2 regions of the Sinobaca sp. SA16-1 genome follow, and region 1 is predicted to be linked to the other one. Evidence: predicted binding sites of a transcription regulator. Region 1 holds the regulator's gene; the other holds the start of a gene.

Region 1 (6,818 bases):
GGATGGTGTGCCAGCCATATGCATCATAACGCTGCATGACATTTTCGGAAAATGACTGGTGCAGATCGCCATCGAGCGAAATATCGTTGGAATCATAAAGCACAATCAGGCGGTCCAGGTTCAGGTGACCGGCTAAAGAAGCGGACTCTGAACTGACCCCTTCCATGATATCCCCATCGCCGCATAGAACATATGTATAATGATCTACGAGCGGGAAGCTGCTTTTGTTGTAAGTAGCTGCCATATGGCGCTCTGCCATAGCCATGCCTGTTGCCATCGCAAGCCCCTGGCCAAGCGGACCGGTGGTGGCTTCAACGCCTGGTGTATGGCCGTATTCCGGGTGTCCCGGAGTTTTGCTTCCCCACTGTCTGAAGTTCTGAAGCTCTTCCAGAGAAAGGTCATAGCCGGTAAGATGAAGCAGGCTGTATAAAAGCATAGAGCCGTGTCCCGCGGATAGAACAAAACGGTCGCGGTTAAACCATTCCGGGTTGCCAGGATTATGATTCATGCACTCTGTCCACAAAGTAAAGGCCATTGGTGCCGCTCCCATAGGTAATCCCGGGTGACCGGAATTAGCCCGTTCAATGCTATCGATCGATAACGTACGAATCGTATTAATAGCTAAATTTTCTAATTGCGTCGCTGTAGTCTGCGCTGCCATAATCGTATTCTCCCCTTGTCTCTGTTTAGTAATTAACGTCCATCCATGAATAAATAATAAACGCTTTCTTTTTATTATACAAGAATCGCGGCGAAATACGTGGAATTTTTCTAAATCGTGCCGGCTTTCTTTTGACAGGCCGGATCTACCATCTCCGCTGTTTCTAATTCCTTTTGTTTAACGGAGTTGTAACCACGTTAAAAAGACCATCCTCTATTGTTTTAACGAAAATGGTCTTCCGGATTCCGCTCTTCGGGCAGCGGCTCATATACGAATATAATATCATTACGCCAGATGAAGAATATATTTGTGTGCCACGCTATCTGGAGCGGTACACTTTACGTTCTTTCTTTGATCGGTCCAGCTTATCGGGGGTAACGTCAGCGCCTTCAGGATCCACTACTTTAACCGAATGAAGCTGGTCTTTAAATGACGAACGGAAACTCTGCAGGTATTCTTCTCTCAGTTCGTGCTGTTCTATGCTCTCAGACTCCGTCAGGCCGGTTGTCTTCGCGCGCTGGGACAGCTCATTAATGCGTGCAATTTTGTCTTGGGATAACATGATATTCCCCCCTTTTATGTTCGTTTCCATGAATATCCTTCTATATTAATGGTACTTATATACCCGCTTTTATGCAAACGGAACCATCTTTGTTCTGGAGGGATAGGAAGGTATAGGGCCTCACCAAAGGCGCTCAGCCTTCACTACGACTGTTCATCTTCTTTTTTCATATGCTCCCGGTAGCGCCGGTGCACCGTGGCTTTAGATACATCGTATCCGAGTCCGCGCAGGGTCGCGGCAATATCATAAAAGGGAAGGTCCCGCTGACGGAGCCTGATGATCTCTTCTATCGGCACTTCTTTTTTTACACGCTCTCCCTGGCCCCGGTTTTTTAAATTCTTATCGGGGCGGTAGCCATTTTCTACTGCCCGCTTCATTCCGCGCTTGATCTTAAAATTATGCAGCCTGCGCTGATGCTCCTCCACGATGGAGAGTATATCAATCAGCATACTGTCTGACTCAGATAATTCAAGCACGCCGTTTTCCCGGACGGAATAAATTGTTACTCCACTTTTGTGGAGGGCGTGAAGGACCGCTACTTTTGCATGGCCTCTTCCAAGTCTCGTATCATCCTGCACGCACAAAATAGAAGCCTTTCCTGACGAAAAGTCTTCAAGCATCTCCAGCAGCCCTTCTCTTTCCATAGAATAGCCGCTCTGTTCTTCTTTGATTGTTTTATAAATAGGCAGATTGTTTCTCTTGGCAAGAGATGTCAATTCCTCCACCTGCCGCTCCAGAGAAGTCTGCTGTTCTTTCTTTTCGGTACTCACCCTGCAGTAGATAATGCACTTCTCCATCGTCCCACTTCACCTTCTGATTACTTTCATTAGTCCAGGGTATAATTCACCCATTGATAGGCGGTTAATTCCTGTTCGATCTGAAGCTCTTCTGCTTCCTCCGTTATATCGTCTTCATAAACAAAACCTGCTTCTGCATCTGGTGCATTAATCTGGACGGCTATAATTAGAAATAAAATTGATGCTGCAAATAGTAATAATATCATCCATTCCTGCATCGTTACATTCGTTATTTTTGAAATCATTGTAATTCCCCCGTTTTTAAGAATGTGTGTTCCCTTTTTTAAAAGTATAATAAGAACTTCTGTTCCCGTCAAGTAAAATTAGAACGGATGTTTGCATGTTCGTATTATTCATGATACAATTTTTTAAAATAACATTACACGCACAGGAGGTGCCGGGACTTTGACTAAATTATCAAAACGACAAGAACAAATACTTGACTATATAAAAGGGGAAGTACGTCTAAAAGGCTATCCCCCGTCTGTCCGGGAAATCGGAGAAGCTGTGGGACTCGCTTCCAGTTCTACCGTGCACGGACATTTATCCAGGCTTGAAAGCAAAGGTTTTATTCGACGCGATCCTACTAAACCAAGAGCAATAGAGGTGCTGTCTTTTGAAGATGCACCGCCTGAAATATCCGAAAGCTCTGCTGTGTACGTTCCGATGCTCGGTAAAGTTACAGCCGGTGAACCCATTACAGCTATCGAAAACATAGAGGAATACATTCCTCTTCCGGAACGTATGGTGGCAAATGAACATGAGAATGTTTTTGTCCTTACTATTCAGGGGGAAAGTATGATTGAAGCCGGTATTTACGATAAAGACCTGGTTATTGTCAGACAGCAGCAGACAGCAAACAACGGAGACATTATTGTAGCAATGACCGAAGAGCTCGAAGCGACCGTAAAGCGTTTTTACAGGGAGAGCGGTTATATCCGCCTGCAGCCTGAAAATGCAGCCATGGACCCTATTATTCTTGATGACTGTACTGTTCTTGGTAAAGTCATCGGCGTTTTCCGCACCATTCATTAACGAATAGAAAACGGCTTCCTTCATTATTGAAGAAAGCCGTTTTTTCATTGAGAGGTTTTGAAAAAACCTGTTGTGGTATACAAATATATAATTAAATACAGCTATGATCATGGAAAGGAGATAAGCCATTGCTCTATATTAAATGCCATTCATGCGGCAAAGAAACAAAAGCAGAGGTGCAGATGCCGGCTTCTGATCTAAGCGATGCTGCTATTGATCAGGAATACCAGAATTGCCCTCAGTGCGGCAGTCCTATTAAGCTGCTTGCCGATGATATATACGAAAAATAGAATGCCCACTGGGTATTCTATTTTTATTTGCTTCTTTTTTTCTATTGTTCACCAGTTAGTCATTTTTTTCGCTGTTTTGTCACTTTTTAGACATTGATTTCACGTCTCTAATGCGGTTTAATAGGAATAAGGCAAACAACGCTCACTATTTCACAAGAGCGGAATCTATACTAATCAGGAGATGTTGAAATGGCTGCATCTAATATAATGGAACGTGTATTTAACAGTACATTATTTATCGGCGTAATTTCCGCTGTGCTTGCTAACTTAATTTTGATCGATATTCTCCATTTTCAGGAGACTCTCGCTCTTACTATACTGGTTCTGGTGTTCATTTTTCTTCTCGTATTTACCGCAGTAAAATCTATCTTTTTTCTATTTCTTGATGTCGTAAGGCATTAAAAAAGCGTCCCCTGCAGGGAACGCTTTTTTTTATTCTTCTGGTTCTGGTTCTTTTACCGGCTTGGTGTCTTCTCTTAAGTTAAACCCGGTTAATTCTTCATAAGAAGTGGTGCGATAGGTTTCATAATGCTTTTCTACTTCTTTATCAACATCTTTTTGAGAAAGTACATTATGACGTAGAATAAGATCCCATAAAATTTTGTTTCTTGCCTGCTCGATAGAAAGCTGACTCGCTAAATCCATAATCATATCTTCTGTATTTCTTCCACTTACCATATTCGTTCCATCCCCTTTCCGTATGCCATTATCCTACAGTATACCGTATCCTTCAAGGGAGAGTCCTTGTCCCTTGTATTCCATCTTAAAATTGTGCGCTTTCTGCCTGGAGGTGCTTCAAATCGGTTCTTCCTGCTTCATCGTTTTGATATCCCGGGAACCGGGAAGAGAACAAAGAGACCATTTAAACAAAGGAGAGATACATGTGGATATTATTAAAAAGTTTGTTGACCATCATATGGACAAATATAAAGAAGGAAATACGTTTGAAGCCGATGACGCTTTTCGACGGGACCAAAAGGAAGTTGCTGATTCATTGGGCCTTAACCTGCAGGACCCGGCGGATGAACGATTATTCCGGTCATTTGAGAGTATGGTAAAAGATTACGCTAACGGCACTAACTCGTACGATGAAATTGAGCATAAAGCAGTTGAAATCCAAAAAAAATAATCATCTAAAGCTCTCACGCTTGAGAGCTTTTTTATTTTGTTACTTTTGTAACGACGGTATAATGCTCATCTGTATGCTTTATAACCTGCTGAATCTCCGCATGCTGGAATTCTTCGGCATACTCCAACATTAACTTTTCTATTTCGACTGGAAGAAACCCCGCATCTTTTAAAAAAAGATCATGGTATAACTCTTCTGTCATATTATCTCCCCGCTTTCTTGTTTTCTTCTTCTATTATAAAAGATTTTTTCTTCATATTCGCGGTTTTAAACCGATACATAGAAAAAGCTAATAAAATGCAACCTTTTTTAGGAAATATCGACTATAATAAAGTAAACTATTTACCATAATTATGAATATATAGATACAGGAGGACTAACGTGAAAAAATTTATAGTAGGAATTGCTATAGCCGGTATTATGGGCGCTGTCACTTCCTGCGGCATCGCCTGACAGCTGCCGGGTTTCCTGTCGTTCAGTCCGTATCCACCCTACATATTAGAAAGAGCCTGTTCCCTTAGGGGCACAGGCTCTTTTCTGCAGTATACGTATTAAATAAACAGGTTAATGTTGGACTCTTCTGCTTCTGCCAGGTAAGTAGCGACACCGGCGTAATCCAGTCCATCAATCAATTCTTCTTCTTTGAGTCCCATGACGTCCATAGACATTGTGCAGGCCACCATTTTTACATCCAGGTCCTGGGCCATTTCAATCATCTCTTTCAAAGAAGACACATTATGATTTTTCATCATTTTTTTCATCATTTTCGGTCCCATACCGCCAAAATTCATTTTCGACATAGCCAGTTTTTCCGGACCGCGCGGCATCATTTTTCCGAACATTTTTTCCATCATCGATTTATCACTGCCGCTGATGACGTTATCTTTCCGAAGCACGTTCAATCCCCAGAAAGTGAAAAACATCGTTACGTTCTTTCCCATTGCTGCAGCGCCTGTAGCGATAATAAAGCTGGCAATTGCTTTATCCAGGTCTCCATCAAATACGACCATTGTTGTTCCGTTTTTTGTTTCTTCCATTTTTTTATTCTCTCCTCTATCCTTTTTTGATCCAGAATGTAAATTCATTGTTTTCTTCTGCCTGCTCCAGTAACTCGTGGCCCGATGATTTGGTCCACGCCGGCAGATCTGCTTTGGCTCCCTTATCTGTTGAAACGATTTCCAGCACATCCCCTGTCTGCAGGGTATCCATTGCTTTTTTTGCTTTTACAACCGGCATTGGACATGCCAAGCCTTTGGCGTCTACAGTTTTAGTTGCATTCATAATAAACTCTCCTTCTAATTTATGATACCGCGCAGCGGTTCGGCCCGATTTCCATTTCTGTCTGGTCTTTCGGCTCCGGCTGTACTTTTCCCATGTTTGTCTGACGAATCTCCTCGTAGGCATTTGGCTGCGGAGGAAGGTTTTCGGTTACCATTTTGCGGAAGGCGGTCTCATCTGTCACCTGCAGTCCGGTATTCTCTTTGAACAGCACATGCAGCTGTTCCATTACTCTTCCGTGATCATCCATCTCTTCTTTTTTTGAAAAGTGGGCTGGCAGTACCCAAAGATCATCCTTTAATGTCTGATACGTTTCATAAAGTGATTTTCTCAGGTCTCCTACCCAGTCCTCTGCTTTTCCGGCAAGGTCCGGACGACCGATGGAATCTATGAATAAAATATCTCCTGTAAGCAGGTACCGATTATCAATAATCAAAGAGGTGCTGCCAATGGTATGGCCGGGGGAATACAGGGCTTGTACCGCTACCTCTGTTTTTCCTGCACGCAGCACATCGTTATTGTGCAGAGGCTGGTAGGAAAACGTTACTTCTCCAGCATCCGCTTCCGGGAGGTAATACACCGCTCCCGTTTGTTCCGCCAGCAGCCTGCCGCCGGAAATATGATCGGCATGCAGATGGGTGTCTACAGCATATTTAAGAACCGCATTTTTTTCTTTCAGGAAATTAGTGTATACATCAGTTAGACGCACAGGATCAATAATCACAGCTTCTCCTCCGGAAACTACCATGTAGGACAGGCAGCCTTTTCCAATCCGTACGAACTGATACAACTCGCCGCCGTCAGATAGATCGCCGACTTTAACCGGCTCCAGATGTTCACTCCACGTTTTCATTCCGCCCTCCAGGTAATACACTTCCCGATCTGCAGCTTCCACCAGCTGCTCAGCCACAAATTTAGAGGAGCCTTCTTTTGCGCAGACAACAATAACTGGTTTGTCTTCCGGTATCTGTGGAAGAATGGATTCAACTCCTTCCAGAAGGTCAAAATAAGGAGTATTCACTATTTCTACGTTTTTCCCTTCTACTTTCCAATCTTTAAACGCATC
Region 2 (6,818 bases), 580 kb from region 1:
AATCAGGCATGAGGAAGAAGGAAATGCCTTCCATCGCACCATCGAGCGTGACAGCACGGACAACGAGCAGCAAAAAGATAATGAACAACAGCGGCATCATTATCGTACTTGCCCGCTCAATTCCTTTCTGGATACCGTTTTGTACAACAAAAATGGTAATAATAATAAAAACGAGGTGGGCAGTACCTACTTCCCACGGGTTGGAGATAATGGAAGCGAACAGCTCGCCGTATTCTTCACTGGACCGGCCGGTCAGACCGCCGGACAGGCTTCGGAATAAGTATGTAACAATCCAGCCGCCGACCACCGCATAAAAAGACAGAATCAGGCAGGAAGAGAAAATACCGAGCACCCCAATGAAATACCAGGGAGAACCTGGAGCCAGCTCTTTATAGGCAGAAATGGGATCTTTCTGCGTCTTTCTTCCAATAATAAACTCGGCAAGAAGAAGAGAGGTGCCGAGCAGAAGCGTAAACAACAGAAAAATCAGGAAAAAAGCGCCTCCTCCATTCGTTCCTGCTACATAAGGCAGGCGCCATACGGCACCAAGGCCTACTGCAGAGCCTGCTGCCGCTAAAATAAATCCAATCTTGGATGTCCATTGTTCTCTTGCCTGTTTCACTGTATATACCTGCTTTCTTCTATTAAAAAATGTTTAGTCATGTTTTACACACAGTGTTAAAGAGTAGCTGAATTTTCAGCCGGTTGTCAAGAAGTTTATCAAAAAAGAAGTTAATTATCCAAGAAAAATATTCAGACTTCAAATTGCAGGAAAATAGGAAATATGGTATAATCATTAAGTTAATAAATAGTTAGGAGATGTTTGCATGACGGTACAGCAGTATGAGGTTGGTAGCATTGTTGAAGGAAAGGTAACAGGGATTAAACCTTTCGGAGCGTTTGTTGCCCTTGACACAAAAAAACAAGGTTTGGTTCATATCTCTGAAGTAGCGCATGGGTATGTGAAAGATATAAATGACGTACTTTCTGTCGGTGATGAGGTAAAGGTTAAGATCAAATCTATTGAAGAAGCTTCCGGGAAAATTTCTCTATCTATCCGTGATACACAGGAAGCTCCAGAGAAGCCCGAAAGAAAAGAAAGAAAAGATTTCGGAAGCAGCGGCCGCGGTGCAGGATATGCAGGCGCTTCCAAGAGTGCTCCAGTCCAGCAGAAAAGCCAGGGCTTCAACACGCTTGAAGACAAGCTTAAAGACTGGTTGAAGCAGTCCAACGAAATTCAGGCAGACCTTAACAAAAGAATCCGCAAGTAGAAAGAAAACAGCTGTTCTTTGAGGACAGCTGTTTTTTTTTGTATAAACGCTTCATTTGACGGATTAGAGGCGTTGTTTCAGAAAAAAATCTTGCTTTGCCCTCATTCCTTCTTTACATTGGAATAGAGGATATAAATGGAAGGGAGCATGATGTAACATGTCAAATCATATTCGTTTGGATTACAGCAATGCGCTTAACTTCTTTAATGAAAAAGAAATGCACCAGGCACAGGCTGCCGTTTCGACCGTGCATAAACAGATTCATGAAAAAACAGGGGCGGGCAGTGAATACTTAGGATGGGTCGACCTGCCGGAAGATTACGATCAGGAGGAATTTGCAAGAATCCAACAGGCGGCGGAACGAATCCGCAGTCATTCGGACGTGCTGATTGTTATTGGTATCGGTGGTTCCTACCTTGGAGCTAAAGCGGCACTCGAAAGCCTTTCCCACAGCTTTCGCAACCAGCAGTCCTGCGAAAAACGGACAGGTCCTGAAATATACTTTGCCGGACATCAAATGAGCCAGGCGTATCTACGGGATCTTCTGGAGATTATTGAAGGCAAAGATGTATCTGTCAATGTAATTTCAAAATCCGGAACGACCACAGAACCGGCTATTGCATTTCGTGTATTTAAAGAATGGCTGGAAGCTAAATATGGTCAGGACGAAGCGGCAAAACGCATCTTCGCAACGACAGACAAAAGCAAAGGGGCACTCAAGACATCTGCCGACGGACAGGGGTATGAAACCTTTGTGGTGCCTGATGATGTAGGAGGACGCTATTCTGTTCTTACAGCGGTAGGTCTGTTGCCGATAGCCGCCGCCGGGCTCGATATTAACAAAATGATGCAGGGCGCCCAGGATGCCAGAAAAGAACTGGCCGGCGAAAGCCTGGCTGACAATGATGCTTATCAGTATGCAGTTATCCGTCAGGCTTTTTATGCAAAAGGGTATGTGACGGAGCTTCTTGTGAACTATGAGCCGCGGCTTCACTTTGTCAGCGAATGGTGGAAGCAGCTGTTCGGCGAAAGCGAAGGCAAGGATAATAAAGGCCTGTTCCCGGCCGCGGTTGACTTTTCCACAGACCTTCATTCCATGGGTCAGTACGTGCAGGAAGGCAGACGCAACCTTTTTGAAACGGTGCTGCACATTAATTATACCGGTGAAGATATTCTGATCAAAGAAGATAAAGAAGATTTGGACGGTCTTAACTATCTCGCCGGGGAGTCGATTGATTACGTAAACAAAAAAGCGTTCCAGGGAACTCTTTTGGCCCATACGGATGGACAAGTGCCAAACCTTATCGTTGAGATACCAGAAATGAATGAATACTATTTCGGCTATCTTGTGTATTTCTTCGAGAAAGCTTGTGCGATGAGCGGATATTTGATGGGAGTTAATCCTTTCGATCAGCCGGGCGTGGAAGCATATAAAGAAAATATGTTTGCGCTTCTCGGCAAACCGGGATTTGAAGACCAGAAAGCAGAACTTGAAAAACGATTAAAATAAAAATATGGCAGAGCATCCGTTCTCTAAACAGAGGACGGATGTTCCTATTAAAAAGGCGGGGCTTATGTTTATTGAAGCGTTCATATTTGGATTGGCCATCTTTATTGGCTGGATGATTCTTGATCTTGTCAGGGAAAAGTCATTTCGAAAAGAAAGTATCTATCAGTCCTTAATTACCGGTATTGCAGCGGCGTTGGGGTGGATCGTACTGGAATTAATTTTTTAACGTTGACACGCGGTGTAAATCCACTTATAATAAAACTTGTCGTTCCAAGTATGGGGCATTAGCTCAGCTGGGAGAGCGCTTGGCTGGCAGCCAAGAGGTCAGCGGTTCGAGCCCGCTATGCTCCACCATACATATAAGACTAACAGCAATGGTTTGAGGATACACTCAGCCCATTGCTGTTTTTTTATGTTTTCTGCTGAAAATAACATCGTTTTATGACCCATTTCTGCTTTAATTTCGTTAGCTTAGTAACAGAGATAAAAGACCCGACCCTGGAATTGAAAACAGCCGGAGGAGGCATGACAGATGAAATATGCGATTAATCGTTACCTTCATTTGGTAGATGAGCAGATGCTGCTGGAGCTTTTGGACGAACCGACGCATTCGATTACGGCGGAAATGCGTCTCATTAAGCGAACGATGCAGATGGCGGGACAATTCGAAGGGTTCAAACAAGAAGTGACAAAAGAAATGCAAAGACAAAAAAGCACCGGATAGGAGGAACCCTCCGATTCTGTGCTTTTTTATACCGTGGAAAGACCGGCTTTCCGACGGGCTCTGCTGATGAAATACTTACCGGTTATACGTTTTGTGTCCTTGGAAGGGATAGAAAGCTCCTGCCAGCATCCGTTGATTTCCACATGGAAAAGCAGTACTTCTGTTTTGTAAGACGGCGGGAATAAAACACGAAGCTGCTTTTCTTTCATCTCCTGCTCAAGACGTTCAATGTGCTGGTGCAGGTCTTCTATTAATTCCCTGAAATATAACTGATAGTGAAGCTGAAGCGCAAATTGCCCGTTTAACTGCCTGGAGTCATGCTGTAACGTTTTTAAAAGAAAAACAGAATAAATATAATTGTCGATTAAGCCCTGGCAGTCTTCGTTCATAATGAATCTCCCTCCTTTGTTCTCTTATTATTATTATACACGAACATACGTTCTTTTAAACCTGTTTGCTCTTCATTTCTGCAAAGGACAGGACCAAAAACGGAGAAGAGAGATACAACCCCTTCCTCTTGAAAAATGAAGGTAAAAGAGGCAAACTAAAGAAAGATGTATAAAGATTAAGAAAACAACAGCTATTGGGAGGCCGACAGGACATGGTTTTTGAAAATGTAATCGATAGAAAGAAAACGAACTCAATGAAATGGGACTTTACCGCAGAGCGCTACGGATCCAGTGATTTATGGCCGATGTGGGTAGCAGATATGGACTTTCAGGCGCCAAAGCATGTACTCGATGAAATGCAGAAAATTGTAGAACACGGAGTGTTTGGTTACCACCGCAGACCTGAGAGCCTGCAGGAAGCAACGCTTGCGTGGATTGAAAAGCGTTTTGACTGGAAAGTCGAGAAAGAGCAGCTTGCCTTTACGCCGGGTGTAGTTCCTGCGATCAGCCACTTGATTCAAACATTTACCGAAAAAGGCGACGGTGTGATCATTCAGCCGCCGGTTTATTATCCGTTTTATGCACTCATTGACAATAACGAAAGAAAAATGATGAAAAATCCTTTAAAAGAAACAGAAGAAGGATTTACATTCGATCTGGAAGATCTCGAAGAGCAGATGAAGCAGGGAGCGAAGATGCTTCTACTCTGCAGCCCTCATAATCCAATCGGCCGTGTCTGGAAAAAAGAAGAACTGCAGGGAGTAGCCGCACTCTGTAAACAGTATGGTGTGTTTGTCGTATCGGATGAAATACACGCAGATTTAATTCTGGAAGGCACGCATATTCCATTCTCTACCATCGCAAAGGAGTACGGAGTGGAAACGATGACGTGTATGGCGCCAAGCAAAACCTTTAATTTGGCAGCTTTGTCTTTATCCTATGTCGTGTTTGACAAGGTAGATTCCAGAAAAGCCTACGAAAAACATCTGGCAAATGAATTTGTAGAAATCAACAACCCGTTTGCCACGGCTGCAGCAGAAGCTGCCTATCGTGAAGGCGAAGAGTGGCTGGAAGAGCTGCTTGTATATCTTCGCGGAAACGTAGAATATGTTAAAGAATATATAGAAAAAAACATGCCGGATCTTCATGTTATTAAGCCGCAGGGCACTTATTTAATCTGGATCGATATGAGAGCCCTCGGTCTCTCTGCCACAGAGCAGCAGAGCTGGCTTCGTGAAGAAGGCAGGCTTGCTGTAAGCGACGGCCATATCTTTGGAACAGAAGGCGCGGGCTTTATCCGTATCAATGTAGCCTGCCCGCGTGCGAACGTGGAAGAAGGACTGCAGCGTCTCTATAAAGCGTATCAGGCTCTTTAAGATAACAGTCACCAAAAAGAGGCCGGTTTTCGGCCTCTTTTACATAGAATGACTCAGGAGGAAACCAGAATGAAGACATTTCGGCTAGTGTCATTTCAATGCCTGGAACAAGAGAACGGACAGATTGTTCATCTTCCAATTCCTTTAAAAGAAGGGTTAATTATCAACCGGGAAGAAAAAGACGGAAGCTGGCTTATTAATGCAGTAGTGGACCGGGACCAGGAGAACTGGTTTATTCATTCCAGAGACCAGGAAAATCCGCTCGTTATGGAAGTTACGATTACCGACCCCCGAAATGAACCGGCAATTATGACAGGCACGGTAATGGATGAATCTGATTTAAGCGAAGGGATCAGCCTGTTAATCAAGGCAAAAATGGCAGGCGGCAAGGAAGATGTGTCGCAGATGATTTTAGAAGACCTGGCAGAAGAAGGCTATACGGGCCCGGAAATGATCGCAGAGTTTCAAGTACGCAAAAAGAATTCCAGCATAAGGTCAGCGAAAATGGCCCAGCGGATTTTCGAATCGTTCCGCAGCAAAAATTAAAGCAGGGCAGCAGGAGCACAAGCTAAAGGAGCCTTTCATGAACATTTTTACATTCCAGGATTATTATAAAAATGAAGTACAGCTGACATTTAACGATCGTGCTTTTATTTCTGAGCCGCGCCATGTACTGGTGATCTGTCGATACAGCGGAAAATGGCTGCTTACGAGGCATTCGCGGCGCGGATTGGAATTTCCGGGCGGGAAAGTGGAAGCTGGAGAACTTCCGGAGCATGCAGCGGTGCGGGAAGTCTGGGAAGAAACGGGAGCCAGGCTTGCTTCCATCGAATGGCTGGGACAGTACAAAGTAACCGGAAAAGCAGAAGTTATCTACAAAAATGTATATTTTGCACGGGTAGAAAAGCTTGTCCAAAAAGAAGATTACATGGAAACGCTTGGACCCGTGCTCTGCACGGATCTCCCGGCAGATTTAAAAAACGACGTATCCTTTAGTTTTCTGATGAGAGATGACGTTATTCCTTACTGCCTGAACGAATTGAAACAAAGAAATTGGACATAAAAAAGCACTGCCGCTGGCCGGCAGTGCTTTTTTTGTTTATTCTGCTGAAGCAAATACACTCGGGCCTGCTGCACGGATATTATCAGACACTGAAGTGAATTTTTTAAAGTTTTCCTGAAACTGCTGAGACAGCTCTTTTGCTTTTTCATCATAAGCTGCTGTATCTTTCCACGTCTGCCTTGGCTGAAGCACCTCATCGGGAACACCGGGGCAGCGAAGTGGGATATGCAGACCGAAAAATGGATCTTTAACCGTTTCACAGCTCTGCAGTTCTCCCTGCAGTGCAGCCTGAACCATAGCTCTTGTGTACGCAAGGTTCATTCTTTCCCCTACGCCGTATGGCCCGCCGGACCACCCGGTATTGACAAGAAATACATTGACCTCATGCTGCTCGATTTTTTCTCCGAGCATTTCCGCATAACGGGATGCTTCCAATGGAAGGAACGGAGAACCGAAGCAGGTGGAGAAAGTAGCTTCCGGAGCCG

The links. The regulator LexA, encoded in region 1, represses DNA repair genes until DNA is damaged. The targets are predictions, from matches to a motif close to CGAACATATGTTCG.
Region 2: a site for LexA is predicted at 3,935-3,948, ahead of AC5W2J_RS08290 (YhjD family protein). Genes of this name have one in related genera too.

What each region holds. Positions count from the first base shown of each region.
Region 1 covers NZ_JCAKFL010000003.1:626,227-633,044, reverse strand. The annotation lists gene tkt (transketolase) at 1-661, opposite strand, end outside; gene AC5W2J_RS11190 (DUF896 domain-containing protein) at 981-1,223, opposite strand; gene AC5W2J_RS11185 (YneB family resolvase-like protein) at 1,367-2,020, opposite strand; gene AC5W2J_RS11180 (hypothetical protein) at 2,050-2,265, opposite strand; gene lexA (transcriptional repressor LexA) at 2,426-3,055, shown strand; gene AC5W2J_RS11170 (hypothetical protein) at 3,184-3,345, shown strand; gene AC5W2J_RS11165 (hypothetical protein) at 3,535-3,747, shown strand; gene AC5W2J_RS11160 (hypothetical protein) at 3,778-4,023, opposite strand; gene AC5W2J_RS11155 (hypothetical protein) at 4,229-4,474, shown strand; gene AC5W2J_RS11150 (hypothetical protein) at 4,506-4,676, opposite strand; gene AC5W2J_RS11145 (DsrE/DsrF/DrsH-like family protein) at 5,026-5,511, opposite strand; gene AC5W2J_RS11140 (sulfurtransferase TusA family protein) at 5,528-5,755, opposite strand; gene AC5W2J_RS11135 (MBL fold metallo-hydrolase) at 5,775-6,818, opposite strand, start outside.
Region 2 covers NZ_JCAKFL010000003.1:50,345-57,162, forward strand. The annotation lists gene AC5W2J_RS08260 (sodium-dependent transporter) at 1-622, opposite strand, end outside; gene yugI (S1 domain-containing post-transcriptional regulator GSP13) at 828-1,271, shown strand; gene AC5W2J_RS08270 (glucose-6-phosphate isomerase) at 1,429-2,781, shown strand; gene AC5W2J_RS08275 (hypothetical protein) at 2,786-3,007, shown strand; tRNA gene AC5W2J_RS08280 (tRNA-Ala) at 3,060-3,135, shown strand; gene AC5W2J_RS08285 (hypothetical protein) at 3,314-3,505, shown strand; gene AC5W2J_RS08290 (YhjD family protein) at 3,532-3,894, opposite strand; gene AC5W2J_RS08295 (MalY/PatB family protein) at 4,107-5,270, shown strand; gene AC5W2J_RS08300 (YwpF family protein) at 5,340-5,816, shown strand; gene ytkD (RNA deprotection pyrophosphohydrolase) at 5,860-6,333, shown strand; gene pckA (phosphoenolpyruvate carboxykinase (ATP)) at 6,370-6,818, opposite strand, start outside.